2 regions of the Kitasatospora sp. NPDC018619 genome follow, and region 2 is predicted to be linked to the other one. Evidence: predicted binding sites of a transcription regulator. Region 2 holds the regulator's gene; the other holds the start of a gene.
The links. Region 2 encodes HrcA, which represses chaperone genes, less so after heat shock. Its sites were predicted from a motif close to TTNGCACTCNGNNNNNCNGAGTGCNAA; they were not measured.

Region 1: the regulator HrcA is predicted to act here: its motif matches at 6,310-6,336, upstream of groL (chaperonin GroEL).

What each region holds. Positions count from the first base shown of each region.
Region 1 is NZ_JBISAI010000023.1:69,165-84,714, forward strand. Features, by position in the region: gene otsB (trehalose-phosphatase) at 192-1,028, shown strand; gene ACH5AR_RS29045 (trehalose-6-phosphate synthase) at 1,015-2,481, opposite strand; gene ACH5AR_RS29050 (glucosyl-3-phosphoglycerate synthase) at 2,531-3,568, opposite strand; SAM riboswitch class I at 3,680-3,815, shown strand; gene thrC (threonine synthase) at 3,832-5,112, shown strand; gene ACH5AR_RS29060 (MoaD/ThiS family protein) at 5,148-5,426, shown strand; gene ACH5AR_RS29065 (cold-shock protein) at 5,965-6,168, shown strand; gene groL (chaperonin GroEL) at 6,494-8,116, shown strand; gene ACH5AR_RS29075 (hypothetical protein) at 8,239-8,595, shown strand; gene ACH5AR_RS29080 (hypothetical protein) at 8,606-9,319, opposite strand; gene ACH5AR_RS29085 (PadR family transcriptional regulator) at 9,377-9,760, shown strand; gene ACH5AR_RS29090 (hypothetical protein) at 9,757-10,722, shown strand; gene ACH5AR_RS29095 (copper homeostasis protein CutC) at 10,836-11,522, shown strand; gene ACH5AR_RS29100 (HelD family protein) at 11,568-13,619, opposite strand; gene ACH5AR_RS29105 (hypothetical protein) at 13,955-14,116, shown strand; gene ACH5AR_RS29110 (DNA repair helicase XPB) at 14,150-15,550, opposite strand, start outside.
Region 2 is NZ_JBISAI010000006.1:146,844-162,393, forward strand. Features, by position in the region: gene ACH5AR_RS11460 (ABC transporter ATP-binding protein) at 1-302, opposite strand, end outside; gene ACH5AR_RS11465 (ABC transporter ATP-binding protein) at 299-2,032, opposite strand; gene ACH5AR_RS11470 (AMP-dependent synthetase/ligase) at 2,380-4,302, shown strand; gene hemW (radical SAM family heme chaperone HemW) at 4,359-5,588, shown strand; gene ACH5AR_RS11480 (DUF3097 domain-containing protein) at 5,647-6,480, opposite strand; gene ACH5AR_RS11485 (hypothetical protein) at 6,512-7,096, opposite strand; gene htpX (zinc metalloprotease HtpX) at 7,136-8,056, opposite strand; gene hrcA (heat-inducible transcriptional repressor HrcA) at 8,345-9,379, shown strand; gene dnaJ (molecular chaperone DnaJ) at 9,455-10,597, shown strand; gene ACH5AR_RS11505 (16S rRNA (uracil(1498)-N(3))-methyltransferase) at 10,682-11,431, shown strand; gene ACH5AR_RS11510 (S41 family peptidase) at 11,517-14,765, shown strand; gene ACH5AR_RS11515 (RDD family protein) at 14,846-15,511, shown strand.

The sequences.
Region 1 (15,550 bases), on a different contig from region 2:
CCCCTTCCGCAGCGCGTCCCTCTCGCCAGAGGGGGAGGGGCGGGAACGTGGCTGGGGAGGGGAGGGGAGGGGGGAGGAGGGGGGGAGGGGTGGGGTGGGAGCGGGGAGGGGTGGGGTGGGAGCGGGGAGGGGTGGGGTGGGAGCGGGGCTGGGGGAGGGGTGATGGGGGTGCTCCGGGGTAGGGGGGCGGTATGGGTTTTGACGAGATGGTGGTGCCGGGTACCGAGGCGGGGCGGGACGGGTTGCGGGCGATCCTGGCGGCGCCCGGGGATGCCGTGATCGGGTTGGACTTCGACGGGACGTTGGCGCCGATCGTGGCGGATCCCGGGCGGGCGAGGGCGCATCCGGGGGTGGTGGGGGCGTTGCGGCGGCTGGCGCCGGTGGTGCGGGCCGTGGTGGTGACGGGGCGGCCGGCGGGGGTGGCGGCGGAGTACGGGGGTTTCGCCGGGGTGCCGGGGCTGGTGGTGCTGGGGCACTACGGGGCCGAGCGCTGGGAGGCCGGGGTGGTCTCGGCGCCGGAGGTGCACCCGGGGGTGGCGGGGGCGCGGGCCGCGTTGCCGGGGGTGCTGGAGCGGGTGGGGGCGCCCGAGGGGACGTGGGTGGAGGACAAGGGGCGCTCGGTGGCGGTGCACACCCGCCGTACGGCGGAACCGGAGCGGGTGCTGGAGTTGCTGCGCGCGCCGGTGGGGGAGCTGGCGGCCGCGCACGGACTCGTGGTGGAGCCCGGGCGGCTGGTGCTGGAGCTGCGCCCGCCGGGGGTGGACAAGGGGGCGGCGCTGACCGGGTTCCTGCGGGAGCGCGGGGCGCGGTCGGTGCTCTACGCGGGGGACGACCTGGGGGACGTGGCGGCCTTCGCGGCGGTGGAGGAGCAGCGGGCGCAGGGGCTGGCCGGGCTGCTGGTGTGCGCCGGCGCGGTGGGGGACGCGCCGGTGCGCGAGCTGGCCGACCGGGCGGACCTGGTCGTGGGCGGGCCGGAGGGCGTGGTGGAGCTGCTGACGGCGCTCGGGGACGAGCTCACAGGGCGTTGAGCTGGTCCAGGAACCACTGCTGCGGGGGGAGGGCGGTGGCCGCGGCGGCGAGGCGCTTGGTGCGGTCGGCGCGCTCCTCCCGGCTCATGGCCAGGCCGGCGTGGAGCGCGTCGGCGGTGGCGATGACGTCGTACGGGTTGACGCTGAGGGCGTCGTCCGCGAGCTCCGCGTGGGCGCCCGCCTCGCGGGAGAGGACCAGGGCGCAGCCGTGGTCGGAGACCACCGGGACCTCCTTGGCGACCAGGTTCATGCCGTCCCGGATCGGGTTGACGAGCGCCACGTCGGCGAGGCGGTAGGCGGCCAGGGAGCGCGGGAAGTCGTCGTCGACGTGCAGGATCAGCGGCTGCCAGGTGGCGGTGGCGAACTCGGCGTTGATGGCGGCGGCCAGGTCCTGGACGGCGGCGGTGTAGTTCCGGTACTCGGCGAGGTCGGTGCGGGAGGGGTAGGCGAAGGCGATGTGCACCACCCGGTCGTGCCACTCGGGGCGGGTGCGGAGCAGGTGCCGGTAGGCCTGGAGGCCGCGGACGATGTTCTTGCTCAGCTCGGTGCGGTCGACCCGGACGATGGTGCGCCGGTCGCCGACGGCCGCGCGGAGGGCGGCGAGGCGTTCGTCGACGTCGGGGCGGTGGGCGCGCTCGCGCAGGAAGTCGGCGTCGGCGCCGAGGGCGTGGACGCCGAGGGCGGTGGTGCGGCCGCGGTGGGTGACGGTGAGCGCCTCGTGGTCGACGGTCGCACCGAGGACGGACGCGCAGCAGTCGGCGAAGGCGCGGGCCCAGCGCTCGGTGAGGAAGCCGGCCCGGTCGGCGCCGAGGATGCCGGTGAGGACGGCCTCGGCGACGTCGTCGGGCAGCAGCCGGTAGTACTCGGGCGGGGCCCAGGGGGTGTGCGAGAAGTGGCCGATCCGCAGGTCGGGGCGGGCCTCGCGGAGCAGGGCCGGGGCCAGCGAGAGGTGGTAGTCCTGGACGAGGACGGCGGCGTCCGGGGCCGCCTCGGCGGCGAGGGCCTCGGCGAAGGCCTCGTTGTAGGCCCGGTAGGCGGCCCACTCGGTGCGGAAGTCCGCGTCGAAGGAGGGGGCGGTGGGCGTCGCGTAGAGCAGGTGGTGGACGAACCAGAGGGTGGAGTTGGCGACGCCGTTGTAGGCGCGGGCGAAGGTTTGCGGGTCGATGTCCAGCATGCGCACGGCCTGGCCGCCGACCTCGTGGCCGGCCAGGTCGAGGCGGCCGTGCGGGGCCTCGGCGGCCGCTCTGCGGTCGGCGTCGCCGAGGGCGGCGCAGACCCAGACGGCGTTCGGGTCCTCGATGGCGGACAGGCCGGAGACCAGGCCGCCGCCCCCGCGCCGCATGGTCAGCGTGCCGTCCGCGGTGGTGCTGAAGGACACCGGTCCCCGGTTGGATGCCACCAGGACGGGGGCGGTGCCGGTCGCGCTCGAACGGTTGGTCGTGTGATCGCCCATGGTTGGGATGTTGCCGGGGGCCCGGGGTGGCAAACCCCGTCCGGGCCTCTCAGTGGCGGGTCGCGTATTCGGGGACGGTGTGCATCGGGGGGCGTTCGAGGGCGGTCACCGGGTGGGTGTGGGCGGTGAAGGCGCGGGTCCGCGGGTCGCGGGTGAACTGGGTGAGGTGGGGGTGGACGAGGTCGGCGGAGGCCTTGAGCCGGTGGGTGCGGTCGAGGCGCTCCAGGGCCGTCCGGTAGATGGTGGCGGCCATCCGGCCGAGCGCCTGGCCGTCCTGGTGGCGGTGGTGCCGGACCCCGACGTCCACCTGGGCCAGGGCGTCCAGGCCGACCAGTTCCAGGGCGTCGACCAGCAGGCCGAGCTCGACGCCGTAGCCGGTGGGGAAGGGCAGCCGTTCGAGCAGTGAGCGGCGGGCCGCGTACTCGCCGCCGAGGGGCTGGACGAAGCCGGCCAGCTCGGGCCAGTGGAGGTTGAGCAGGGGGCGGGCGACGAGTTCGGTGACCCGGCCGCCGCCGGCCGGCAGCACGGCGCCGTCGGACTCCAGCGGGCGGTCGTACATGGCCTTGACCAGTTGGATGGACTCGTCGGTGAGCAGCGGGCCGACGATCCCGGAGACGAAGGCCGGGTCGAACTCGCGCAGGTCGGCGTCGACGAAGCAGACGATGTCGCCGCGGGTGACGAGCAGCGAGCGCCAGAGCACCTCGCCCTTGCCGGGCACGGCGGGCAGCCGGGGGAGGATCAGGTCGCGGTGCTCCACCCGGGCGCCGGCCCCGGCGGCGACGGCGGCGGTGGCGTCGGTGGAGCCGGAGTCGACGACGACGAGTTCGTCGACGAGCGGGAGGCGGTCCATCAGCTCGCGGCGGACGGTGCGGACGATGTCGCCGACGGTGGCCTCCTCGTCCAGGGCGGGGAGGACCACGCTGACCGTGCGGCCGGTGCGCTCCTTGGCGGCGAGGAGGGTGCGCACCGGCCGGTCGGCCGCGCTCCAGGAGCGGCGGCGCAGCCAGGACGCCGCCTGCGGGAGGAGCTCGGGGGTCGGTTCGGCGGGCACGGAGGTCTCCTCGGCGAGGTCGGTGGGACGGGCCATCTCGCGTGGCGGACGGTCCCGTTCAGGGTTGACGCCTTCGGATACAGTCTTCGTACAGCGGTCGGACCTTTGCACGCCGGGGTCTCCGTTGCGCACCACCACAATTTCACAAGCTCATCCAGAGGGACTGAGGGAACGGCCCGTTGACGTCCCGGCAACCTTCTCGCGCGGCTGTCGACGACAGGCCCCGGCGGGACAGGTGCCAATTCCGGCCCGTGTCGCGACCGCGCCACGGGGAAGATGAGGAGAGAGGCCTCGCCATCATGGCTATCGACACCGCCACACCCGTTTCCGTCGACCTCGGCCCGGCCGCCGCGCTGTCCTGTCGCGAGTGCGGTACCCGCTTCCCGCTCGGCCCCAGCTTCGCCTGCCTGGAGTGCTTCGGCCCGCTGGAGATCGCCTACGAGTTCGGCAGCGAGGGCGCCGAGGAGCTGCGCCGGCGGATCGAGGCCGGTCCGGCCTCCATCTGGCGGTACGCGCCGCTGCTGCCGGTGCCGGCCGACGTCGCGTCCAAGCCGAACCTGAACCCCGGGTGGACCCCGCTGGTGAAGGCGGACAACCTGGGCCGGGAGCTCGGGTTCACCGCCCGGCTGCACGTCAAGGACGACTCCGGGAACCCGACCCACTCGTTCAAGGACCGGGTGGTCGCCTGCGCGATCGAGGCGGCCCGGGCGTTCGGCTACACCACGCTGTCCTGCTCCTCCACCGGCAACCTGGCCGGCGCGGTGGGAGCGGCGGCGGCCCGCGCGGGGTTCCGGTCCTGCGTGTTCATCCCGCACGACCTGGAGCAGGGCAAGGTCGTCATGGCCGGGGTGTACGGCGGCGAGCTGGTCGGCATCGAGGGCAACTACGACGACGTGAACCGCTTCTGCTCGGAGCTGATCGGCGACCCGGCCGGCGAGGGCTGGGGCTTCGTCAACGTGAACCTGCGGCCGTACTACGGCGAGGGCTCGAAGACGCTGGCGTACGAGATCTGCGAGCAGCTCGGCTGGCGGCTGCCGGAGCAGATCGTGATCCCGATCGCCTCGGGCTCGCAGCTGACGAAGATCGACAAGGGCCTCCAGGAGCTGGTCAGGCTCGGGCTGGTCGAGGACCGGCCGTACCGGATCTTCGGCGCCCAGGCCGAGGGCTGCTCGCCGGTGTCGGCCGCGTTCAAGGCCGGCCGGGACGTCATCAAGCCGGTCAAGCCGGACACCATCGCCAAGTCGCTGGCGATCGGCAACCCGGCCGACGGCCCGTACGTGCTGGACATCGCCCGCCGCACCGGCGGCGCGGTGGAGGACGTCACGGACGCCGAGGTCGTGGCGGCGATCCGGCTGCTGGCGCGGACCGAGGGCATCTTCGCCGAGACCGCGGGCGGGGTGACCGTCGGCGTGCTGAAGAAGCTGGTCGAGACCGGCCAACTGGACCCGTCGAAGGAGACCGTCGCGATCAACACCGGCGACGGCCTGAAGACGCTGGACGCCGTCTCCGACGCCGGGATGACCGCCGTCATCCGCCCGACGCTGGACTCGTTCCGCGCCGCCGGCCTCGTGTCCGCCTGAACCACCCGATAGGCCCCGCCCCCGCAAGGAGAGTCATGAGCGCCAACGTCCGCATCCCCACCATCCTGCGCACCTACACCGGCGGTGCCGCCGAGGTGACCGCCGAGGGTGCCACCCTGGCCGAGGTCGTCGCCGACCTGGAGAAGAACCACGCGGGCATCTCGGCCCGCATCCTGGACGACACCGGCAAGCTGCGCCGCTTCGTCAACGTCTACGTGAACGACGACGACGTGCGCTTCGCCGAGGGCCTGGCGACCGAGATCAGGGACGGCGCCAGCATCTCGATCATCCCGGCGGTCGCCGGCGGCTGCTGAGCCCGGCGCCGGTAACCCGCGGTCGCCCGCGCGTACGGAATTCCGCTTCCCGTATGCGCGGGCGACCGCGTGCATTCCGGCCGGAATATTTCCCGGTGGAGTCGGAGTAGAGTGTGGCTCGGCTGGGAACAGGGATTCCCTTTCGGCCCCCGCAGTGCTCGGCCCGGGGGTGTCCGGCCGCGCGGAGCGGCGCGTGAAACATGTCAGGCAGATGTCAGAATTCCTGCGGACGTTTGAGTAATTCGTCCGCTATGTCCCGCGTGGAATGCCGAGATTATTCCGATTCGGCCCGTCCTGTCCCCTGACGCCGGAGCGGAATTACCGGCGGCTGGCCCTGTTGCAGAGGGCGTCGATCCGGATACATTCAGCGGCGGTCGACGCAATCACCCGCTCACCGGAAGCCGCCCGGCGGTCCGTGCGGAGGGTTGCGGCGTGCACGGCTGCGCCCAGGGGGGGTTCCCCGGGCCGGCCTTCAACCAACCCGGGCCCGCGACCTGCGGGCACGTGAAGGGCCAGCACAGCACTAGGGGAGTTCGGAATGGCTCAGGGCACCGTCAAGTGGTTCAACGCGGAGAAGGGCTACGGCTTCATCGCGGTCGACGGTGGTGCGGACGTCTTCGTCCACTACAGCGCGATCCAGATGGACGGCTACCGCACCCTCGAGGAGGGCCAGCGGGTCGAGTTCGAGATCTCCCAGGGACAGAAGGGCCCGCAGGCGGACATGGTCCGCGCGGCGGTCTGACCCCTTCCGGCTCCAGGAGCTCGGCGCGGCCCTTCGGCTGGTGACCACTCGCTTCTCGACGGGCCCGTGCGACACGCGTCGCGCGGGCCCGTCGGCGTTCCCCGGCGGACCCCGGCGTCGGCTCGCGGATCGCCGATTGGGCTTGCACTCGACCACCCGGAGTGCTAATCATTGGCGTTAGCACTCACAGTGTGAGAGTGACAGCGGACCGGGTCGGTGAGGCCCCCGGGGAGCGGCAGGGGAATGGACCTCCGCGCACCAGGGCCGTCCGTCGCGGGCACCCCTTGGTCCGAGCAGTCGACCGTGTCCCGGAGGACCACTTCTGATGGCCAAGATCATCGCCTTTGATGAGGAAGCTCGCCGCGGCCTTGAGCGTGGCATGAACCAGCTCGCCGACGCAGTGAAGGTCACGCTCGGCCCCAAGGGTCGCAACGTCGTGCTGGAGAAGAAGTGGGGCGCCCCCACGATCACCAACGACGGTGTCTCCATCGCCAAGGAGATCGAGCTCGAGGACCCGTACGAGAAGATCGGTGCGGAGCTCGTCAAGGAGGTCGCCAAGAAGACCGACGACGTCGCGGGTGACGGCACCACCACCGCCACCGTGCTCGCCCAGGCCCTGGTTCGCGAGGGTCTGCGCAACGTCGCCGCCGGCGCCAACCCGATGGCCCTGAAGCGCGGCATCGAGAAGGCCGTCGCCGCCGTCTCGGACGAGCTGCTGGCCCAGGCCAAGGACGTGGAGACCAAGGAGCAGATCGCCTCCACCGCCTCCATCTCCGCCGCCGACACCCAGATCGGCGAGCTGATCGCCGAGGCCATGGACAAGGTCGGCAAGGAAGGCGTCATCACCGTCGAGGAGAGCAACACCTTCGGCCTGGAGCTCGAGCTCACCGAGGGCATGCGCTTCGACAAGGGCTACATCTCCGCCTACTTCGCCACCGACCTGGAGCGCATGGAGGCGACCTTCGAGGACCCGTACATCCTCATCGCCAACTCCAAGATCGGCTCGGTCAAGGACCTGCTCCCGCTGCTGGAGAAGGTCATGCAGAGCGGCAAGCCGCTCGTCATCATCGCCGAGGACGTCGAGGGCGAGGCCCTGTCGACCCTGGTCGTGAACAAGATCCGTGGCACCTTCAAGTCCGTCGCCGTCAAGGCCCCGGGCTTCGGTGACCGCCGCAAGGCCATGCTCGGCGACATCGCCATCCTCACCGGTGGCACCGTCATCTCCGAGGAGGTCGGCCTCAAGCTGGAGAACGCCGGCATCGACCTGCTGGGCACCGCCCGCAAGGTGGTCATCACCAAGGACGAGACCACCATCGTCGACGGTGGCGGCGACAGCGAGCAGGTCGCGGGCCGCGTGAACCAGATCCGCGCCGAGATCGAGAACAGCGACTCGGACTACGACCGCGAGAAGCTCCAGGAGCGCCTCGCCAAGCTGGCCGGCGGCGTGGCCGTCATCAAGGCCGGCGCGGCCACCGAGGTGGAGCTCAAGGAGCGCAAGCACCGCATCGAGGACGCCGTCCGCAACGCGAAGGCCGCCGTCGAGGAGGGCATCGTCGCCGGTGGTGGCGTCGCCCTGCTGCAGGCCGGTGTCGCCTTCGACAAGCTGGAGCTGGAGGGCGACGAGGCCACCGGTGCCAACATCGTCAAGGTCGCGCTGGAGGCCCCGATCAAGCAGATCGCGACCAACGCCGGCCTGGAGGGTGGCGTCGTGGTGGAGAAGGTGCGCAACCTCCCCGCCGGCCACGGCCTGAACGCCGCCAGCAACGAGTACGTCGACCTGGTCGCCGAGGGCATCATCGACCCGGCCAAGGTCACCCGCTCCGCGCTGCAGAACGCCGCCTCCATCGCGGCGCTGTTCCTCACCACCGAGGCCGTCATCGCCGACAAGCCGGAGAAGGCCGCCGCGGCCGCCGGCGGCGGCATGCCGGGCGGTGACATGGACTTCTGATCCCGCCGGGTACCCGGTCGGATCGGCTGATCCTCGTCCGTGTGGGCGGTTCCCTTCGGGGGGCCGCCCACACGGCGTTCCGGCGTTTCGGCGTCGGGGACGACTCGACGGAGAATGGACGGATGGCTTCCGACGACATCGAGACCGCCCTGCACAGCGCGCGGGCACTGATCCTGGCCGACCTCACCGCGCGGGACGTGGCGGACGCCGCCGTCGTCTCGCTGGTGGAGCAGGCCGTCACCCACCGCCGCTGGTGGCTGGAGCAGTGGCCGGACGGCACCGAGTACGTGCTCGGGCTGGTCGCCCAGGACGTCCAGGACGCGCTGCTGGAGGCGTACGGGCGCTGGCCGCTGTGCACCGACTGCGCGGCCGACGGGGATCCGCACGCGCTGGGCGTGGAGCCCGAGCTGGGGCCGGAGCCGCACTGGGTGTGCGGCAAGCGGGGGGCGGTGGTGGCGCCGGTGGGCAAGCTGGTCTAGGGCGCCGGGCTCAGCCCTCCTCGGCGGCGAGCCGGCGGAGTTCGGCGGTCAGGTTGGCGCGGGCCGCCGCGGTGAGGCGCTCGCGGGCCGCCGGGGTGCGGTAGAGCCCCGGCAGGGCGAGCAGCCGGCGCAGCACGGCCGCCCGGCCGGCCCGGAAGTCCGGCTCGGAGACGAAGCCGTACTCCTCGCGGACGGCGGCCGCGTAGGCCGCGTACGCCTGGGGGGAGCCGCCGAGCACGGCGAGGTCCGCGTCGCAGAGCACCTCGCCGTTGCGGTCGCCGGGGGCGGGGTCGTGGCCGACGGTGAGCAGCACCAGCCGCTCGACCTCGGCGACCCGCTCGGCGGGCAGCCCGGCGGCGGTCAGCGCCCGGACGGCGAGGGCGGCGCTGCGCTCCTCGTTCTCGGAGCGGTCGGGGCGGTAGACGGCGTCGTGGAACCAGGCGGCGAGCCGGACGGCCTCCGGGTCGGCGGCGTGCCCGGCCAGCTCGTCGATCCGCCCCAGCACCGCGTGCAGGTGTGCGGCGGTGTGGTAGCGGCGCTGCGGCTCCGACCAGCGGCGCAGCAGTTCCCGGCCGTACGGCTCGGGGTCGACGGCGGCGCCGCAGCGGTGCAGCAGGGCGGTCCAGGCAGTGAGCAGGTCCTCGGTGAGCGGGTCCTCGGTGAGCGGGTCGCGGTCGGCCGCGGTGGCGGGCGGGTCGGGCTCGGTGGTCGGCATGGCGACCATTGTGGCGGCCGGGCCGGGCACTGGACCTATAGGTAGGTTGACGATATATGTAGTCGTATGACAGAACGCTCCATGCAGGAGCCCACGCTGCTGCTGCTCACCGCCCTGGCCGACGCGCCGAGACACGGCTACGCGCTCATCCAGGAGATCGCCGCGATCTCCGACGGCCGGGTCAAGATGCGCACCGGCACGCTCTACGGGGCGCTCGACCGGCTGCTGAGCCAGGGACTGATCGAGGTCGCCGCCGAGGAGGTGGTGGACGGCCGCGCCCGGCGCAGCTACGCGCTGACCGCCGCCGGCCGGGACGCGCTGGCCGCCGAGGCGGAGCGGCTGCGGGCGGTCGCCACCGAGGCCGAGCGCCGGCTGACGAGGCTCCGGTCGATGCTGCCGGGCAGGAGCGGGTCGCAGGGGCGGCCCGCCGCGGGGGGAGGACTCTCATGACCATGCCGGTGATCGGTCCCGCGCCCTCGGCGGTGCTGCGGGCCGCGCTCCAGGCCTACCCGGCGCGGTACCGCCGCGAGCGCGGCGAGGAGCTGGCCGAGGTGTTCGCCGACACGACGGCCGGGGGCGGCCGGCTGGCGGTCGCCCGTGAGGGCCTCGGGCTGGCGGTGTACGGGCTGCGGCTGCGGCTCGGGCTGACCGGCGCCACGGCGGCCGGCCGGCTGCTGGCGCTGCTCGCGCCGATGCTCGCCGGGGCGGTGGCCGGTGCCACGCTGGTGGCCTGGGGGGCCACCACGTACCGGATCACCAACTGGCTGGCCTGGGAGGACCCGTACAAGGTCTACTTCGCGACGCTCTGCCAGCCGGTGGCCGCCGTGCTGCTCGCGGTGGCGGTGCTGCTGGGGCGGTGGACGGTGGTGCGGGGCAGCGCGCTGGTCCTGGGTGCCGTGGGGCTCTACCAGCTGGCGGAGGCCGTGTGGGTCTCCTCCTTCGACGCGTGGTGGAGCGGCTACATCGGGATGGCCTCGCTGCCGTTCGTGCTGGCCGCGCTGCTCCTGGCCGCGGCGCCGACCGACCTGCTGCCCGGGCCGACCTGGCGCACCGGCGGCCTGGTGCTGGCCTCGGGGGCCGTGGGCGGGCTGCTGGAGGCGGCCCAGGGCTGGGACGACACCACCTTCCCGCTGGACCTGCCGTGGTTCGTGGTGATGCTGATCGTCCCGCTGCTGCTGACCTTCGCCGGGCTGCGCGGGCGGGTGGCGCCGACCGCGGTGGGGGTGGCGGTGCTGGTGCTGACCGGGCCCGGCTGCCTGTTCAACATCTGGCGCGGCTCCCGCGGGCTCTCGCACCTGCTGCCGGCGGCGATGCCCACGGTGGCGGTGCTGGTCCTGGTGGCGGTGGCGGTGCACCGGTTCGGCCGGGCGGAGGCGGTCGGGGTGGTCGGGGCGGCCGGCGGGGCGGCCTGACCGGCAGGCGTCCGGGCGGCGCGGCCGGCGGAGGCCGGACGCCGTGACCGGATCGGCCCCCTGCGGGCCGCCGGGGCTCGCCGGGGGCCGCCGGATGTGGCAGTCTGTCGAATATGTCTAGACCAATTTTCGAAGTCATCGCGCTGACGCCCCAGGACGCCCAGGCCGCCGAGTCGGGCGGCGCCGACCGGCTCGAACTGGTCACCGACATGGCCGCCGACGGACTCACCCCGTCCGTCGAGGACTTCGGCCGGATCCGGGCCGCCGTCGGCCTCCCGCTGCGGGTCATGCTGCGGATCCGGGACGGCTTCGCCCCCGGCGACGTGGACGCGCTCTGCGCCCGGGCCGCGGCCCTGCGGGCCGAGGGGGCCGAGGAGTTCGTGCTCGGCTTCCTCGACGCCGACGGCGCCGTCGACCTCGCCGCCACCACGGCCGTCGCCGAGGCGATCGCCGGCTGCCGCTGGACCTTCCACCGGGCGATCGACCACAGCGCCGACCGGGCCGCCCTGCGGGCCGCCGTCGGCGGGCTGCCCGGCCTGGACACCTTCCTCACCTCCGGCGCGGCCGCCGGGGTGGACGCCGGGCGCGAGGTGCTGTCGGCCGAGCTGGCCCGGGCCGGCGAGCCCGGCTACCGGCAGCGGATCCTGATCGGCGGCGGCCTGCGGGCCGAGCACCTGAAGGAGCTGCGGGCGGAGGGCTTCGACGCCTTCCACGTCGGCGGCGCGGTGCGGGTCGACGGCTGGAACACCCCGGTGGACCCGGCCAGGGTCGCCGAGTGGCGGGCGCTGATCGACGCCTGAGCAGGTGCCCGAAGGGGCCGGTCCGTGGACCGGCCCCTTCGCGCCTCACCTCAACTGCTCGGGCAGCGGCTGTCCGTGCAGCACCGTCAGCCCGGAGACGGCGCGGGTCAGCGCCACGTACAGCCGCCGCAGGCCGGTCCGCTCGTCCGGCTCGCCGGCGACCACCGCCGCCGGCTCGTCCAGCACCACGTAGTCGTACTCCAGGCCCTTGGCCAGCGAGGCCGGGACGAGGGTGAGTCGGGCCTCGGCGCTGGTCTCGTCGCCGGGGGAGAGGTACGGCAGCCCGGCCGCGGTCAGCGCCTCGGCGAGCCCGGGGACACGGGCGTCGGCGGCGATCAGGCCGGTCGAGCCCTCGTGCTCCAGCGCCTCCCGGCAGGCCGCCAGGACGGCCTGCGTGGTCTCCCCGTCGGCGACCCGGCGGATCGTCAGCGAGCCGGGCGCCTCGCGGACCGAGGAGGCCGGGGCCAGCCCGGGGGCGATCGCCGGGAGCAGCCGGGAGGCGTACGCGATGACCTCCTCGGGCACCCGGAAGCCTTTGGTCAGCTCCTCGATGTGCGCCTGCGGCTTGCCCAGGTGGTGCAGCGCCTCCGGCCAACTCGCCGTCGCCCACGGGGTGGTGCCCTGGGCGAGGTCGCCGAGGACGGTCGCCGAGCCGGTGGTGCAGCGGCGGCCGACGGCGCGGTACTGCATCGGGGAGAGGTCCTGGGCCTCGTCCAGCACCACGTGCCCGAGCGAGGGGGTGCGCTGCACCAGGTCGGTCGCCTCGTCCACCAGGACGGCGTCGGCCGCCGTCCAGCGGGCGGTCTTCACCGAGCGGCCGGGCTTGGGCCACAGCACCGCCCGCTGCTCCTCGGCGGTCAGCACGCCCTCGGCGCACTCGGCCAGGAACTCCGGCTCGGAGAGCAGCCGCAGCACCAGCCTGGCCGGGTCGACGGCCGGCCAGCACTCCTTGACCACGGCCTTGACGGCGCTGTTGCGGGCCACCGCGTCCTGCACCCGGTCGTCCGGGGCCTCGCCGCCCTGCTCCATCTTCAGCAGCACGGCGTGCGCGATGCGCTGCGGCAGGGCCTCCCTGGCGGCGCCGTAGCGGACCTCGCGGTCCTTCAACTCCTCGATGATCGCGACCAGTTCGGAGACCGGCACGCGCCAGCGGCGGGAGCCGCGGACCACCACGCAGGGCTCGGTGGGCAGCGCGATGCCCGACCGCACCGCGCGGCGCAGCACCTCGGCCATCCGGGCGTCGCCCTTCAGCCGGGCCGCCTCCGGGGAGTCCTCGCCCCTCACCTCGACGTGCCCGACCAGCTGCTGCACGGTGGCCTGGGCGACGTCCAGCTCGCCGAGGGCCGGGAGCACCTGCTCGATGTAGGAGAGGAAGGCGTTGTTCGGCCCGATCACCAGGGTGCCGGTGCGGGCCAGGCGCTCGCGGTGCGCGTACAGCAGGTAGGCGACGCGGTGCAGGCCGACGGCGGTCTTCCCGGTGCCGGGCGCCCCCTGGACGCAGATGGTGCCCGTGATGTCCGAGCGGACGATCTCGTCCTGCTCGGGCTGGATGGTGGCGACGATGTCGCGCATCGGGCCGACGCGGGGCTTCTCGATCTCCGCGGCCAGCAGGGCGGAGGAGGTCTCGTCCTCGGCCGGGTCGGTGAGGTGCTCGTCCTCGTAGGCGGTGAGCTCGCCGCCGGTGTAGCCGAAGCGGCGGCGGCGTTCGACGTCCATCGGGTCGGTGCGGCTGGCCCGGTAGAACGGCTGGGAGACCGGCGCGCGCCAGTCGATCACCATCGGGTCGCCGTCGGCGTCGTGGACGTGCCGGCGGCCGATGTAGAAGCTCTCGCCGCCGCTGCCCTCGCTCAGGTCCTCGCTGACCGCGTGCAGGTAGTCGAGGCGGCCGAAGAACAGGGGGGTGTGCGAGAGGTCGGCCAGGGCGGCGATCCTGGCCTCGATCTGGTTCTGCAGGACGAGCGCGGTGACCCAGGAGCCGGTCACGTCGCTGATGTCGAGCGACTCGACGTCCTCGCGCATCGCGCGCAGGGCGGCCCTGGACGCGGCCAGGTGCTCGCGTTCGCGCTGCAGGGGGTCGGTGGTGGGGGTGGCGGGCACAGCGAACCTTCCCGGCTGCCCCCGGTGGCGGGCGCAGCGGATCGTAGGAGCTCACGGTGGGTACGTCGACCGGTTGCCGAGCGGTCGACACCTCCCCCGGCTGCCTGCGGGCGTTCAGCAGGTACCACGGTTCGGGAGGGGGCAGACGGACGATCTTAGACCCCTGTGCCCGGGGGTTCCAGCCGCGCCCGTCCCGGGGCCGCCCCCACCCGGGGCCCGGGGTTCGCCCCTACCCGTCCCCGGGGGCGCCGTACACCCGCAGGACGACCCGCGCACCTGCGGATACGGCCTTTGGAGTGATGCCGACGGCCGGTCGGGTGCCTACCGTTGAAGACATGAGCACCACGAACCGAACCCCCCGATCCGGCCCGTCCGGCGCCACCGCCGCCTCCGGGCGCCACCGCAACCCGCTGAGCACCGCCGTCCGCAACGTCGGCATCGCCCTGGACACCGCCGCGCGCGTGATCTTCCTCGGGCGCGACGGCGTCCGGTACTGAGGCCTCCGGGCCTGCTACGGCTGCCCGGGCGCGCTACAGCACGTCGTCCGCGTCGATGATCCGGTACGCGTAGCCCTGCTCGGCCAGGAACCGCTGCCGGTGGGCGGCGAAGTCCTGGTCCACGGTGTCCCGGGCGACGACCGAGTAGAAGTGCGCCGCGTGGCCGTCCGCCTTGGGGCGCAGCACCCGGCCGAGGCGCTGGGCCTCCTCCTGGCGGGAGCCGAAGGTCCCGGAGACCTGGATGGCCACGGTGGCCTCGGGCAGGTCGATCGAGAAGTTCGCGACCTTGGAGACCACCAGGACGCCGATCTCCTTGTTCCGGAAGGCGTCGAAGAGCTTCTCCCGCTGGGCGTTGCTGGTCTCGCCCTTGATCACGGGGGCGTCCAGGGCCTCGCCGAGCTCGTCCAGCTGGTCGATGTACTGGCCGATGATCAGCGTCTGGTCCTTCTCGTGCTTCCTGACCAGGGCCTCCACCACCCGCCGCTTGGTCGCCGTGGTGGCGCAGAAGCGGTAGCGCTCCTCCGGCTCGGCGGTCGCGTAGGCGAGCCGCTCGGAGTCGGTCAGGGTGACGCGCACCTCGCAGCAGTCGGCGGGCGCGATGTAGCCCTGCGCCTCGATCTCCTTCCACGGCGCGTCGAAGCGCTTGGGGCCGATCAGGCTGAACACGTCGCCCTCGCGGCCGTCCTCGCGCACCAGGGTGGCGGTCAGGCCGAGCCGGCGGCGGGCCTGGAGGTCGGCGGTGAACTTGAAGACGGGCGCGGGCAGCAGGTGCACCTCGTCGTAGACCACCAGGCCCCAGTTGCGGGCGTCGAACAGCTCCAGGTGGGCGTAGACGCCCTTCCGCTTGGTCGTCATCACCTGGTAGGTGGCGATGGTGACCGGGCGGATCTCCTTCTTCGTGCCGCTGTACTCGCCGATCTCGTCCTCGGTCAGCGAGGTGCGCCTGACCAGCTCGTGCTTCCACTGGCGGGCCGAGACGGTGTTGGTGACCAGGATCAGCGTGGTCGACTTGGCGTGCGCCATCGCCGCCGCGCCGACCAGCGTCTTGCCGGCGCCGCAGGGCAGCACGACCACGCCCGAGCCGCCGTGCCAGAAGCCCTCGACGGCCTGCGCCTGGTACGGGCGCAGCTGCCAGCCGTCCTCGTCCAGGTCGATCGGGTGCGCCTCGCCGTCCACGTACCCGGCGTGGTCCTCGGCGGGCCAGCCGAGCTTGAGCAGCACCTGCTTGATCTGCCCGCGCTCGGAGGGGTGCACCACCACGGTGTCCGGGTCGACCCGGGCGCCGACCAGCGGGACGATCTTCTTGGAGCGCAGCACCTCCTCCAGCACCGGCCGGTCGGTGGTGGTGAGCACCAGTCCGTGGGTCGGGTGCTTGACCAGCTGGAGCCGCCCGTAGCGGCCCATGGTGTCGGCCACGTCCACCAGCAGGGCGTG
Region 2 (15,550 bases):
CCGAGGATCTTGGGGCCGATGACGGCGCAGCCGATGCCGAGCACGCCGAGGAGCAGGACGCCGACCAGGGTGTTGCGTTCGGGGCGCAGCAGGCCGAGGACGCGCTTGCCGGAGCCCTTGAAGTCCATGGACTTCTCGGCGCCCTGGCCGCCCATGAAGCGGCCGGGGCCGGCCGGGCCGCGGCGGGCGGCGGCGGCCTGGGAGTCGCTGGACAGCCCGGCGTCCTTCCGCGGGCCGCCCCCGGGGGCGGTGCCCTGCGGGGCCGCCTTGGACAGGTCGGGCTTCTTGCCGGGGGTGGTCATGCCGCCTCCTGCTCGGTGAGCTGGGAGAGCACGATCTCCCGGTAGGTCGGGTTGTCGGCCATCAGCTCGTGGTGGGTGCCGGTGCCGACGACGGCGCCCTCGTCGAGGACGATGATCCGGTCGGCGTCGCGGATGGTGGACACGCGCTGGGCGACGATCAGGACGGTGGCGTCGGAGGTCTCGCGGGCGAGGGCCTTGCGGAGCTTGGCGTCGGTGGCGTAGTCGAGTGCGGAGAAGGAGTCGTCGAAGAGGTAGACGGAGGGCCGGCGCACCAGTGTCCGGGCGATGGCCAGGCGTTGGCGCTGGCCGCCGGAGACGTTGCCGCCGCCCTGGGCGATCGGGGCGTCCAGGCCTTCGGGCAGCTTCTCGACGAACTCCTTGGCCTGGGCGGTCTCCAGGGCGTGCCAGAGCTCCTCGTCGGTGGCGTCGGGCCGGCCGTAGCGCAGGTTGCTGGCGACGGTGCCGGAGAAGAGGTAGGGCTTCTGCGGCACGATGCCGACGCGCTCGGCGAGCGTGTCCTGGTCGAGGTCGCGGACGTCCACGCCGTCGAGCAGGACCCGGCCGGAGGTGGCGTCGAAGAGCCGGGGGACGAGGCCGAGCAGGGTGGACTTGCCGCTGCCGGTGGAGCCGATGATGGCGGTGGTCTGGCCGGGGCGGGCGGTGAGGTCGATGCCGCGCAGCACCGGGGCCTCGGCGCCGGGGTAGCGGAAGTCGACGCCGCTGAGCTCCAGTTCGCCGCGGCGCGGCAGCTCGGTGACGGGCGCGGCGGGCGGCACGACGCTGCTGCTGGTGCCGAGGACCTCGTCGATGCGCTCGGCGCAGACCTCGGCGCGCGGCACCATCATGAACATGAAGGTGGCCATCATGACGCTCATCAGGATCTGCATCAGGTAGGAGAGGAAGGCGGTGAGCGCGCCGATCTGCATGGCGCCGCTGTCGATCCGGTGGGCGCCGAACCAGAGCACGGCGACGCTGGAGACGTTCACCACCAGCATCACGGCGGGGAACATGATCGACATCAGCCGGCCGACCTGGCGGGCGACCTGGGTGAGGTCCTCGTTGGCGTCGGCGAAGCGGGCCTGCTCCCGGCCGTCCTTGACGAACGCGCGGATGACCCGGATGCCGGTGATCTGCTCGCGCAGGACCCGGTTCACGGTGTCGATCCGCTCCTGCATGCTGCGGAAGCGGGGGCGCAGTGCGCGGACCAGCAGGACCACGACGACGCCGAGCGCGGGGATGACGGCGAGCAGCAGGCCGGACAGCGGGACGTCCTGGTTGAGCGCCATGATGATGCCGCCGACGCACATGATCGGCGCGGCGACCATGAGCGTGAAGCTCATCAGGGCGAGCATCTGGACCTGCTGGACGTCGTTGGTGGTGCGGGTGATCAGGGAGGGCGCGCCGAACTGGCCGACCTCGCGGGCGGAGAAGCTCTGCACCCGGTCGAAGACGGCGGCGCGCACGTCCCGGCCGAAGGCCATGGCGGTGCGGGCGCCGATGAAGACGGCGCCGATGGCGCAGAGGGCCTGGACGAGGGTCACGCCGATCATCACCCCGCCGACGCGCAGGATGTAGCCGGTGTCGCCCTTGACCACGCCGTCGTCGATGATGTCGGCGTTCAGCGTGGGCAGGTAGAGCGCCGCGAGGGTGGACACCAGCTGGAGCAGCACCAGCAGGGTGATCGGTCGGGAGTACGGGCGCAGGTACGCCCTCAGGAGTCTGATCAGCACTGGCACACTCTTGTCGTCGCCGGTCGGGTTCGCATCCCAATTCTGGGTGTTCTGTAGCGTCGTACAGGCCATTCGGCGTGTGGGAGGCCGAGGTTTGCCGGGCCTTTGCCGAAACGGCCGGACGACGGCGCCGGGCGGGGCGCCGGACGACGGCGCCGTGCGGCACCGCCGGGGCGCGGGCGTGCCGCCGGGTGCGGCCCCCTTACGGAATGACCGGTTTCCCCCTAGGCTGCTGGTTGCCCCTTTGTTACTGACCGGTACCGCTCAGGTGAACCGGGGGCCCGGCGACCGCCCCCACGGCCGCCGCGACAATCCCTCAGACGGCCACCCGCCACCGGAGGTCCTCGTTGAGTTCCGCGCAGTCCCTGATCGGCTCCGGCAGGCCCGACCTCGTCGCCGGGCGCCCCGCCTCCGTCGCCCACCTGTTCCTGGAGCGGGTCGCCCTGACCCCGAACGCCGAGGCCTACCGCTACCCCTCGCCCGTGGACGAGCAGGCCGCCGACGGCGCGCCCGGTGCCGAGCAGTGGCGCTCGCTCACCTGGGCGCAGACCGCGGCGCGGGTCCGGGCGGTGGCCGCGGGCCTGATGGCGCTCGGCATCCGGCCCGAGGACCGGGTGGCCCTGGCCTCCTCGACCCGGCTCGAATGGATCCTCGCCGACCTCGGCGCCATGTGCGCGGGCGCCGCGACCACCACCGTCTACCCGAGCACCAACGCGGACGAGACCGCGTTCATCCTCTCCGACTCCGGCTCGCGGGCGCTGTTCGCCGAGGACGCGGCCCAGCTGGCCAAGGCCGTCGAGCAGATCGACCAGCTGCCCGAGCTGCGCACCGTGATCCTGTTCGACGCGCCCGCCGAGGCCCCGGACGGCGCCGGCCTGGAGCTGCTCACCCTCGCCGAGCTGGAGGAGCGCGGAGCCCGGTACCTGGCGGAGCACCCGGAGGCGGTGGAGAAGGCCGTCGACGGGCTGGACAGGGAGCAGCTCGCGACCCTCATCTACACCTCCGGCACCACCGGCCGCCCCAAGGGCGTGCGCCTGGTGCACGACTGCTGGGCGTACGAGGGCCGGGCGCAGGAGGCCAGCGGGCTGCTGGGCCCGGACGACGTGCAGTTCATGTGGCTGCCGCTGTCCCACGTGTTCGGCAAGACGCTGATCTCGGGGCAGATCGCCACCGGGCACGTGATGGCGGTGGACGGCCGGGTGGACCGGATCATCCACAACCTGCCGGCGATCCGGCCGACCATCATGGCCTCGGCGCCGCGCATCTTCGAGAAGGTCTACAACGGCATCGCGGGCCGGGCCCGGGCCGAGGGCGGCGCCAAGTACAAGATCTTCATGTGGGCGGCCGGGGTCGCCCGCGAGCACGCCCGGGTGGTCCAGGAGAGCAGGGTCGCCACCGGCACCGGCTCCGCCCCGCTGGGCCTGCGGGTGCAGCACGCGCTGGCCGACCGGCTGGTGTACGCGAAGATCCGGGCGGCCTTCGGCGGCCGGCTGCGCGGCGCGGTCTCCGGCAGCGCCGCGCTCGCCCCGGAGATCGGCTACTTCTTCCTCGGCGCCGGGGTGCCGATCCTGGAGGGCTACGGCCTGAGCGAGACCAGCGCCGGCTCCTGCGTCAACCGCGCGGAGGACGTGCGGATCGGCACCGTGGGCCGCCCGCTGCCCGGCACCGAGGTGCGGATCGCCGAGGACGGCGAGATCCTGCTGCGCGGCCCGGGCGTCATGCGCGGCTACCACAACCTGCCGGAGAAGACCGCCGAGGTGCTGGAGCCGGACGGCTGGTTCCACACCGAGGACATCGGCGAGCTCACCCCGGACGGCTTCCTGCGGATCACCGACCGCAAGAAGGACCTGTTCAAGACCTCCGGCGGCAAGTACGTGGCGCCCAGCGAGGTCGAGGGCAAGTTCAAGGCGGTCTGCCCCTTCGTCAGCAACATCCTGGTGATCGGCAACGGCCGCAACTACTGCACCGCGCTGATCGGCCTGGACGAGGCGGTCCTGCTGCCCTGGGCGGCCGAGCACGGCCTGGCCGGCCGGAGCTACGCCGAGCTGGCCGCCGAGCCGGCCGTCCACGAGCTGGTCGAGGGCTTCGTCAAGCGGGTCAACGCCGACCTCCAGCGCTGGCAGACGATCAAGAAGTTCCACCTGCTGCCGCGCGACCTCGACATCGAGCACGGCGAGCTCACCCCGAGCCTGAAGATCAAGCGCCCGGTGGTCGAGCGGACCTACGCGGACGCGGTGAGCGCCATGTACGCGGGCGCCAACGAGGCCTGAGCCGCCCCGCCCGTACGGCTCACCCGAAAGGGTGGGCCGTACGGGACAATGGGCGCATGCCCTCCGCACTCCCCGACGGCGAACCCGTGCCGTCCGACGGTTCCCTGCCCGCGCACGCCCTCGACGGGCTGGGCTCGCGGCCGTTCGGCTTCTACCTGCACGTGCCCTACTGCGCCAGCCGCTGCGGCTACTGCGACTTCAACACCTACACCGCCACCGAGCTGCGCTCCTCCGGGGCGGTCGCCTCGCAGGAGACGTACGCGGACAACGTGGTCGCCGAGATCCGCCACGCCCGCGCGGTGCTGGGGGACGCGGACCTCCCGGTGCGGACCGTCTTCCTCGGCGGCGGCACCCCGACCCTGCTGCCCGCCCGCGACCTGGTGAGGATGCTCGCCGCGATCCGCGAGGAGTTCGGGCTCGCCGAGGACGCCGAGGTCACCACCGAGGCCAACCCGGAGTCGGTGGACCCGGCGTACCTGGCCGAACTGCGCGAGGGCGGCTACAACCGGCTCTCCTTCGGCATGCAGAGCGCCCGGCCGCACGTCCTGCGGCTGCTCGACCGCCACCACACCCCGGGCCGCCCCGAGGCCTGCGTGGCCGAGGCCCGCGCGGCCGGCTTCGAGCACGTCAACCTGGACCTCATCTACGGCACCCCGGGGGAGTCCGACGACGACTGGCGGGCCTCCCTGGACGCCGCCGTCGGCGCCGGGCCCGACCACGTCTCGGCGTACTCGCTGATCGTCGAGGAGGGCACCCGGCTCGCCGCCCGGGTCAGGCGCGGCGAACTGCCGATGATCGACGACGACGTCCACGCCGACCGCTACCTGATCGCCGAGGAGGCGCTCACCGCCGCCGGTTACTCCTGGTACGAGGTCTCCAACTGGGCCACCGCCGCCGAGGGCCGCTGCCGCCACAACGAGCTCTACTGGACCGGCGCCGACTGGTGGGGGGCCGGCCCCGGCGCCCACAGCCACGTCGGCGGCGTCCGCTGGTGGAACGCCAAGCACCCCGCCGCCTACGCCCGGGCCCTGGCGGAGGGCCGCACCCCGGCCCAGGCCCGCGAGGTGCTGGCGGAGGAGGACCGCCGGGTCGAGCGCATCCTGCTGGAGCTGCGCCTGGTCGAGGGCGTCGCCCTGGACCTGCTCACCGCCGCCGGCCGCGAGGCCGCCGCCCGGGCCCTCGCCGACGGCCTCCTCGCCGCCGGGCCGTACGAGCGGGGCCGCGCCGCCCTGACGCTCCGCGGGAGGCTGCTGGCGGACGCGGTGGTACGCGACCTGGTGGACTGACAGCCGTCGACGTGGTGCCGGCCGGCGGAGGGAGCGCCCAAGGACCGCCGCCGTCGACCTACGCCTGATCCGGCAGCGTCACGAAGTCGATCAGCTCCTCGACCCGGCCCAGCAGTGCGGGCTCCAGGTCCTTGTAGCTGTCCACCTTCGCCAGGATGCGCTTCCAGGCCGCCGGGGTGTCCACCGGCCAGCCGAGGCGGCGGCAGGTGCCCTCCTTCCAGTCCTCGCCCATCGGGACGTCGGGCCAGCCGGGGATGCCCACGCTCGACGGCTTCACGGCCTGCCAGACGTCGATGTACGGGTGGCCGACGACCAGCACCGCGTCCCCGGTGACCCGGGCGGCGATGCGGTGCTCCTTCGTCCCCGGGAGCAGGTGGTCGACCAGGACGCCGAGGCGCCGCCCCGGGCCGGGCGCGAAGTCGGCGACGATCGCGGGCAGGTCGTCGATGCCGCGCAGGTACTCGACCACCACGCCCTCGATCCGCAGGTCGTCGCCCCAGACCCGCTCCACCAGCTCCGCGTCGTGCCGCCCCTCGACGTAGATCCGGGACTCGCGGGCGACCCGGGCCCGGGCGTTCGGGACGGCGAGCGAGCCGGAGGCGGTGCGGGCCGGGGTGCGCGGCGCCGCCGGGCCGGCCGGCCGGACCAGGGTGACGACCCGGCCCTCCAGCAGGAAGCCGCGCGGCACCAGCGGGAACACCCGGTGCTTGCCGAAGCGGTCCTCCAGGGTGACGGTGAACCCCTCGGCGGTCTTCTCGCAGCGCACCACCGCCCCGCAGAAGCCCGTCCCCGCCTCCTCGACCACCAGGTCCCGCTCGGCGGGCACCTCCGGGGCGGGGGCCTGCTTCTTCCACGGCGGGGTCAGGTCGGGTCCGTACGGGCGGCTGCGCATACGGGTGATCATAGGGACGGCGGGCGGCGCGTCAGAGGCCCGGCGCGCCCCAGACCGGGAACCAGCGGCCCAGGTCCTTCTCCAGCCGCAGGTCGTTCCCCAGCATCGCGTTGACCTGGAGCTCCAGCGGGCTGTTGCGCCGCTCCCCGCCGCCCGGCACCGGCGCGAAGGGGTAGAACGTGCCCCGCTTGTAGAGGTAGACCAGGGCCAGCGACTGCCCCTGCGGATCGCGGAAGCCGACCAGTGAGCAGAGCAGCTGCGGGCCGAAGCCGTTCGCCTCCAGCTCGCTGTTGACCGCGTGCAGGTCGTTCACCAGCTCCGGCAGCTCCCCGGGGGCGTGCCGGGCGAGCAGCCAGGAGTAGCCGTAGCCGTCCTTGGAGGCCTCGACCGGGACGCCGCCGCGCCCGGTGTCCGCGTCCAGCAGCGCCCGGACCTGCTGCTCGACCTGCACGAAGGCCGCCCCCTCGACGGCGGCGAAGCAGACCGAGCCGAGCCCGGTGGGCAGGAACCCGGCCCCGGCCTCCAGGGTGAGCGCGGCGGACGGCACACCGAACAGCTGGTCGAGGTCGGGCTTGACGGGCTTGGTGCGGCCGAACAGGGTGTCCAGGAATCCCACGGCGGTCCTTTCGGGGCTCAGGGGCGCAGGGGCACAGGGTCAGCGGCCGAGCTGCTCGGAGATCCGCGCGAGCTGCTCCAGCCGCTTCTCCAGGCTCGGGTGGGTGGAGAACAGCTGGGTGGCGCTCTCCCGGGCGCTCAGCGCCGGGGCGAAGTAGAAGGCGTTGTACGGCTGCGCCTGGCGCAGGTCCCTGGTGGGGATGGCCGCGATCTGCCCGGTCACCTTGGTGAGGGCGGAGGCCAGGGCGCTGGGCCGGCCGGTGAGCTGGGCGGCGGCCCGGTCGGCGGCGAGCTCGCGGTAGCGGGACAGCAGCCGGGTGAGCAGGAAGCTGACCGCGTAGACGACGATCGACACCAGCGGGATCACCAGCGCCAGGAGGGCCGCGTTCTGGTCGTTGTTGTTGCGCCCGCCGCCCATGAAGCCGCCGTACACGGCGATCCGGGTCATCGCCCCGGCGAGGACGCCGAGGAAGCCGGCGATCGTCATCACCGCGACGTCCCGGTGGGCGACGTGCGACAGCTCGTGCGCGAGGACGCCCTCCAGCTCCTCGGGCTCCAGCCGGCGCAGCAGCCCGGTGGTCACGCAGACCACCGCGTTCTGCGGGTTGCGGCCGGTGGCGAAGGCGTTCGGCATGTCGTTGTCGGCGACCGCGACCCGGGGCTTGGGCATGTCGGCCAGGGCGCAGAGCCGGTCGACGGTGCCGTGCAGCTGGGGGAACTGCTCCGGGGACACCTGGTGGGCGCCCATCGCCCGCTCGGTGATCTTGTCGCTGAACCAGAACTGGGCCACGAACAGCCCGCCGGAGATCAGGACGATCAGCGGCCAGGCGCCGCGCAGCAGCGCGATCAGCAGTCCGGTGAAACCGACGTACAGCAGCCCGATCACGAACATCGTCGCGACCATGCGGCCGGTCAGGCCGCGGTCGGGTGCGAAGCGGGTGTGCTGGCCCGAGCTCGACATCGCTTGCTCCTCCGTTCGCCGTCGCTTTCGATGCTGCCACCCGGACGGCCTCCCGGCACCACCCCGGCGCAACCGGCTTCGAACCGCCGGGGCCCCGCGGGCCGTGTGCGGGACTGCGGGGAGGATCACCCCGGTCCGGCCGTTCCTGCGGTACGGCCCGGGCCGTACACTGGCAGGTACGGTTTTGGCACTCGGGTGTTCAGAGTGCCAGGGCGAGGGCCTCCGGGAGCGGCCTTCGGAAGCAAGGGACACAGTCGGAACAACGTGCGAAGACGGAGGTACGCGCCCATGGCCGGTGAGGTCCGCCAGCTGGACGAACGCAAGCTCGCCGTGCTCCGTGCGATCGTGCAGGACTACGTGGGCACCGAGGAGCCGGTCGGTTCCAAGGCCCTGGTGGAGCGGCACAACCTCGGGGTCTCCCCGGCGACCGTCCGCAACGACATGGCGGCGCTGGAGGAGGAGGGCTACATCCACCAGCCCCACACCAGCGCCGGACGCATCCCGACCGACAAGGGGTACCGCCTCTTCGTCGACAAGCTCGCCGAGATCAAGCCGATGAGCGCCCCCGAGCGCCGGGCCATCCGGCACTTCCTGGACGGCGCGGTCGACCTGGACGACGTGGTGGCCCGCACCGTGCGGCTGCTCGCCCAGCTGACCCGGCAGGTCGCGGTGGTGCAGTACCCCTCGCTGTCGCGCTCCACCGTCCGGCACATCGAGCTGGTGGCGCTGGCCCCGGCCAAGGTGATGCTGGTCCTGATCACCAACACCGGCCGGGTCGAGCAGCGGATGGTCGACTGCCCGGGCCCGGTCGGCGAGACGGTGCTGGCGGACCTGCGGACCGGGATCAACGCGAGGGCCGCCGGTCGGCGCCTCCCGGAGGTCCCGGGGCTCCTGGAGGACCTGCCGGCCCAGTTCGAGCAGGCCGAGCGGCCGACCGTCAGCACGGTCCTGGCAACCCTGTTCGAGACGCTCGCCGAGCAGAACGAGGAGCGGATCATGCTGGCCGGCACGGCCAACCTGACCCGCTTCGGGCACGACTTCCCGCTGTCCATCCAGCCGGTGCTGGAGGCGCTGGAGGAGCAGGTCGTCCTGCTCCGCCTCCTGGGTGAGACCGCGGACGCCGCGATGACGGTCCGGATCGGGCGGGAGAACACGTACGAGGGGCTGACGTCCACCTCGATCGTCTCCGTCGGCTACGGTTCGGGCGACGAGAGCGTGGCGAAACTGGGTGTGATCGGTCCGACCCGGATGGACTATCCGGGCACAATGGGGGCGGTGCGAGCGGTGGCGCGGTACGTGGGCCAGATCCTGGCCGAGTCCTAGCAAAGTCCTCCGCCGGAAGTCCGGCGGGGGCGTCCAGTCGCAGCACTACTACAGGCGGAACAAGCGGAGCATTTGGTGGCCACGGACTACTACGCGGTACTCGGCGTCCGACGGGATGCGGGGCAGGACGAGATCAAGAAGGCGTTCCGGCGCCTGGCACGCGAACTGCACCCGGACGTCAACCCGGACCCGAAGACGCAGGAGCGGTTCAAGGAGATCAACGCCGCTTACGAGGTGCTCTCCGACCCGCAGAAGCGCCAGGTCTACGACCTCGGCGGGGACCCGCTGTCCCCGGGCGGGGGCGGCGGGGCCGGCGGCTTCGGCGCCGGTGCCGCGGGCTTCGGCTTCTCCGACATCATGGACGCCTTCTTCGGCGCCGCGGCCGGCCAGCGCGGCCCGCGCTCGCGCACCCGCCGCGGCCAGGACGCCATGATCCGGCTGGAGATCACCCTGGAGGAGGCCGCCTTCGGCACCACCAAGGAGCTCCAGGTCGACACCGCCGTCACCTGCACCACGTGCAGCGGCGAGGGCGCGGCCCCCGGCACCTCGGCGCAGACCTGCGACATGTGCCGCGGCAAGGGCGAGGTCTCCCAGGTCACCCGGTCCTTCCTGGGCCAGGTCATGACCTCCCGGCCCTGCCCGCAGTGCCAGGGCTTCGGCACCGTCGTGCCGACCCCGTGCCCGGAGTGCGCCGGCGACGGCCGGGTGCGCGCCCGTCGCACCCTGACCGTCAAGATCCCGGCCGGTGTCGACAACGGCACCCGGATCCAGCTGGCCGGCGAGGGCGAGGTCGGCCCCGGCGGCGGCCCGGCCGGCGACCTGTACGTCGAGATCGCCGAGACCACCCACACGATCTTCCAGCGGCGCGGGGACGACCTGCACTGCACCGTCACCATCCCGATGACGGCGGCCGCGCTCGGCACCCAGGTGCCGCTGCAGACCCTGGACGGGCTGGAGGAGGTCGACATCCGGCCCGGCACCCAGTCCGGCCAGTCGATCCCGCTGCACGGCCGGGGCATCACCCACCTGCGCGGCGGCGGCCGGGGCGACCTGATAGTGCACGTCGAGGTGAAGACGCCCAGCAAGCTCGACGCCGAGCAGGAGGAGCTGCTGCGCCGCCTGGCGGTGCTGCGCGGCGAGGAGCGGCCGTCCGGCCAGTTCGCGCCGGGCCAGCAGGGCCTGTTCTCCCGGCTGAAGGACGCCTTCAACGGCCGGTGAGCCGTCACCCGCGGAAGGGGTGCCCGGGGGCGGACCCCGGCGCCCCTTCCGCGTTGTCCCGCCCCACCCCCGGAGGTTCCCCGCATGACCGCGCCCGTCTTCGTCGTCGAGACCGAGCGGATCGCCGCCGCCGCGCCCGGGGCCGTGGTGCGCCTGGACGGCCCGGAGGGACGGCATGCGGCCGCGGTGAAGCGGCTGGAGCCGGGTGAGGCGGTGACCCTGGCCGACGGGTCGGGGCTCGGCGTGGACGGCACCGTCACCGGCGTGCTCGGCAAGGACGCGATCGACGTGGCGGTCGCCGCCGTGCGCCGGGAGCCGCGGCCCGAGCCGCGGATCGTGGTCGTCCAGGCGCTGCCCAAGGGCGACCGCGGCGAGCTGGCCGTGGAGACCATGACCGAGGTCGGCGTGGACGTGGTGATCCCGTGGTCCGCCTCGCGCTGCATCACCCAGTGGAAGGGCGAGCGCGGCGCCAAGTCGCTCGCCAAGTGGCGGGCCACCGCCCGGGAGGCGGGCAAGCAGTCCCGCCGGCTGCGCTTCCCCGAGGTCCGGGACGTGGCGACCACCCGGCAGCTGGCGCCGGTGCTGGCGCAGGCCGCGTTCGCCGCCGTGCTGCACGAGGAGGGCGCCGAGCCGCTCGCGCACGCCGGGCTGCCGCAGGGCGGGGACATCGTCCTGGTGGTCGGCCCGGAGGGCGGGGTCTCCCCGGAGGAGCTGGCCGCGTTCGCCGAGGCGGGCGCCAGGCCGTACCGGCTGGGCCCCTCGGTGCTGCGCACCTCCACCGCCGGGGTGGCGGCCGGCGCGCTGCTGCTGGGGCGCACCGGCCGCTGGGCCTGAGGGGCTCTACCAGCCGCCGGCGGGCGGCGCCGGGAGTCCGGGGAAAGCCGCCCGGAGCGTTGCCGCGGCTGCCTAGGCTGGCCGGGTGACGGACTCCCTGAGCACCTCCCCGAACGGCTACCTGCGCCATCCCCACCTGCACGGCGACCTGGTCGCCTTCGTCGCCGAGGACGACCTGTGGCTGGCCCCGCTGGACGGCGGCCGCCCCTGGCGGCTGACGGCGGACCACCTGCCGGTGCACCACCCGCGGTTCTCCCCGGACGGCCGGCACCTCGCCTTCACCTCCACCCGGGACGGCGCCCCCGAGGTGCACGTGGTGCCGGTGGACGGCGGCCCCTCGCGCCGGCTCACCCACTGGGGCAACGACCAGACCCGGGTGCTGGGCTGGACGCCCGACGGCCGCCCCGTCGCCGCGACCGCCGCCGGCGAGCCGAGCCTGCGCCGCACCTGGGCGCACGCCGTGCCGCTGGACGGCGGCGAGCCCCGGCGGCTGCCGTACGGGCCGGTCGGCGGGCTGGCCTTCGAGCCGGGTGGCGAGCGGGTGCTGCTGAGCAGCGTCAACGGCCGCGACCCGGCCTGGTGGAAGCGCTACCGGGGCGGGCGGGCCGGCCGGCTGTGGCTCGGCCGGGAGGAGTTCGCCCGCGTCCACGCCGGGCTGGACGGGCAGCTGGACTCGCCGCTGTGGCTGGCCGGGGCGGACGGGCAGGAGGGCCGGATCGCCTTCCTGTCCGACCACGAGGGCGTCGGCGAGCTGTGGTCCAGCCTCCCGGACGGCACCGACCTGCGCCGCCACACCGCCGACCCGGACGGCTTCTACGCCCGCGGCGCCACCACCGACGGCACCCGGGTGGTCTTCTACCGGGCCGGCGACCTCTGGCTCCTGGAGGACCTGGCGGGCGCCGAGCCGCGCCGGCTGGACGTCCGGCTGGCCGGTCCGCGGGCCGGGCGCCGCCCCCGGCCGGTGCCCGCCGCGCACTGGCTGGACTGCGTCGCCCCCGACCGCACCGGCCGGGGCAGCGCCGTGGTGGTGCGCGGCAGCGTGCACTGGCTGACCCACCGCGAGGGCCCGGCCCGGGTGCTGGACGAGACCCCGGGCGTGCGCGCCCGGCTGGCCCGGGTGGTGCCCGGCGAGGACGGCGCCCAGGGCGTGCTGTGGGTCTCCGACGCCGAGGGCGAGGACGCCCTGGAGTTCGCCCCCGACCTGCACGGCGCCGAGCGCCGCCGGCTGGCCGCCGGGCGGCTCGGCCGGGTCAACGCGCTGACGGTCTCCCCGGACGGCAAGCGGGCCGCGCTCGGCGTGCACGACGGCCGGGTGCTGCTGGTCGCGCTCGCCGACGGCACCGTGCACGAGCTGGACCGCAGCGCCGACGGCGAGGCGTCCGGCCTGGCCTTCAGCCCGGACTCCGGCTGGCTGGCCTGGTCGCGCCCGGCGCGCGGGATGGGCCCGTACTCGCTGCGCCAGATCGTGCTGGCCGACCTGGCCACCCGGACGGTCGGCGAGGTCACCCAGCCGCGCTTCGTGGACACCTCGCCCGCCTTCACCGCCGACGGCCGCTACCTGGCCTTCCTGTCGGTGCGCAACTTCGACCCGGTCTACGACGCGCACGTCTTCGACCTGTCCTTCCCGAACGGCTGCCGCCCCTACCTGGTCACCCTGGCCGCCGACACCCCCTCCCCGTTCGGGCCGCAGCGGGCCGGGCGCCCGCTCGGCGGGGAGGAGGACGAGCCGAAGGCCGGGAAGGCGGACGGCGGGGAGGCGGCCGGCGCCGCACCGGCGACCAGGGTGGACCTGGACGGCATCGCGGACCGGATCGTCCCCTTCCCGGTCGAGGGCGGCCGCTTCGAGAAGCTGTCCGCCGCCAAGGACGGGGTGCTCTGGACCAGGGCCCCGCTGACGGGCGAACTCGGAGACGAGGCCGCCTCGTTGGACGACGACCGGCCCCGCCCCGTGCTGGAGCGCTTCGACCTGCGCAGGCGCCGGGTCGAGCAGCTGGTGCACGGCCTGGACGGCTTCGCGGTCAGCGCCGACGGCACCCGGGCGGCCGTGCTGGACGAGGGCGAGCTGCGGGTCGTGCCGGCCGACCGCAAGGGCGGCGACGACGAGGAGACCACCGTCGACCTGGCCCGGCTGCGGGTGACCGTCGACCCGGCCGCCGAGTGGCGGCAGATGTACGCCGAGAACGGCCGGCTGATGCGGGACAACTTCTGGCGCCCCGACCTCTCCGGCGTCGACTGGGCCGGGGTGCTGGAGCGCTACCGCCCGCTGGTCGAGCGGATCGGCTCGCACGACGAGCTGGTGGACCTGCTGTGGGAGGTGCACGGCGAGCTCGGCACCTCGCACGCCTACGTGGTCCCGTACGGCCGGTACACCGACCCGGCCCGGCGCCAGGGGCTGCTCGGCGCCGACCTCGTCCGGGACGGCGGGCAGTGGCGGATCGCCCGGATCCTGCCCGGGGAGTCCTCCGACCCGCGGGCCCGCTCCCCGCTGGCCGCGCCCGGCGCCGCGATCCGCCCGGGCGACGCGCTGCTCGCCGTCGACGGCCGCCCGGTGGACCCGGTCACCGGCCCGGCCCCGCTGCTGGCCGGCACCGCGGGGCGGCCGGTCGAGCTGACCGTGGCCGGCCAGGACGGCACCGACCGGCGCCACCCGGTGGTCGTCCCGCTCGCCGACGAGGAGCCGCTGCGCTACCACGACTGGGTGGCCGGGCGGCGGGCCGCGGTGCGCGACCTGTCCGGCGGGCGGCTGGGCTACCTGCACATCCCCGACATGCAGACGGCCGGCTGGGCCCAGCTGCACCGCGACCTGAGCGCGGAGATGGCCCGGGAGGGCCTGGTGGTGGACGTCCGGGGGAACCGGGGCGGCCACACCTCGCAGCTGGTGGTCGAGAAGCTGGCCCGGCGGATCATCGGCTGGGACGTCATCCGGGACACCGACCACGCGGTGCCCTACCCGGCGGACGCCCCGCGCGGCCCGGTGGTCGCGCTCGCCGACGAGTTCACCGGCTCGGACGGCGACGTGGTCAGCGCGGCCGTCCAGAGCCTCGGCATCGGCCCGGTGGTCGGCACCCGCACCTGGGGCGGGGTGATCGGCATCGACAGCCGCTACCGGCTGGTCGACGGCACCCTGGTCACCCAGCCCAAGTACGCGTTCTGGCTGGAGGGCCGCGGCTGGGGCCTGGAGAACCACGGCGTCGACCCGGACGTCGAGGTGCCGCACGCCCCGCACCAGTGGGCGTCCGGCGAGGACCCGCAGCTGGCCGAGGGGGTCCGGCTCGCCCTGGCCCGGCTGGCCGAGCGCCCGGCCCGGACGGCGCCGCCGCTGCCCTGGGCCTGAGCCGCCGGGGCGGGGCGCCGGCACGGCCCCCGCACCGCCCCGGGCGGTGCGGGGACGCGGGTAGGATGCGGGGCTGTTTCTTGATCCACAGCTCACGGGGGAACCAGATGGCGCAGGGCTACCCGCCGCCGCAGTACGGCGGTCCGTACCCACCGCAGCAGCAGCCGCAGCCGTACGCGCAGCCGTACCCGGCCCAGCCGTACCAGCCGTACCCGAACCAGTACCAGCAGCCGTACCAGCCGCAGCCGTACGCCCCGCCCCACCCGCGGCGGGCGCTGCCGCCCTGCCCCAGGGAGGCGGGCGGCGGGCGGCGCTTCCTGGCGATCGTGCTCGACTGGCTGTTCGCGGTCGGCCTCGGCTTCGCCGCCGCCAACGCCGCGAGCCGGCCGAGGACCCGGACCGTGGCGGGCCACGCCGTGCACAGCGGCGGCCCGGTGGTGCCCTACGTCGTGGCGCTGCTGGTGGTCGGCCTCGGCGCGTCCTTCCTCAACCAGGTGGTGCTCGCCCGGCTGACCGGCTTCAGCGTGGGCAAGGGGATCCTGGCGATGCGGGTGGTGCGCCGCAAGGGCGTGGTGCGACCGAACACCTGGCGGCTCACCAGGCGCTGGCTGATCGGCTTCGTCATCCTCGCGGTCGCCTTCCTCACCGAGGACTTCGACACGGAGGACGGCGACGTCGTCGGGATGCGCGCGGTGCGCTGGAAGCACCTCCGGGAGTACCAGCAGGCCGCCGCCGGGCTCGGCTAGGCTGCGCCCGTACGGCCCCACCACCCACGTACGTACCGA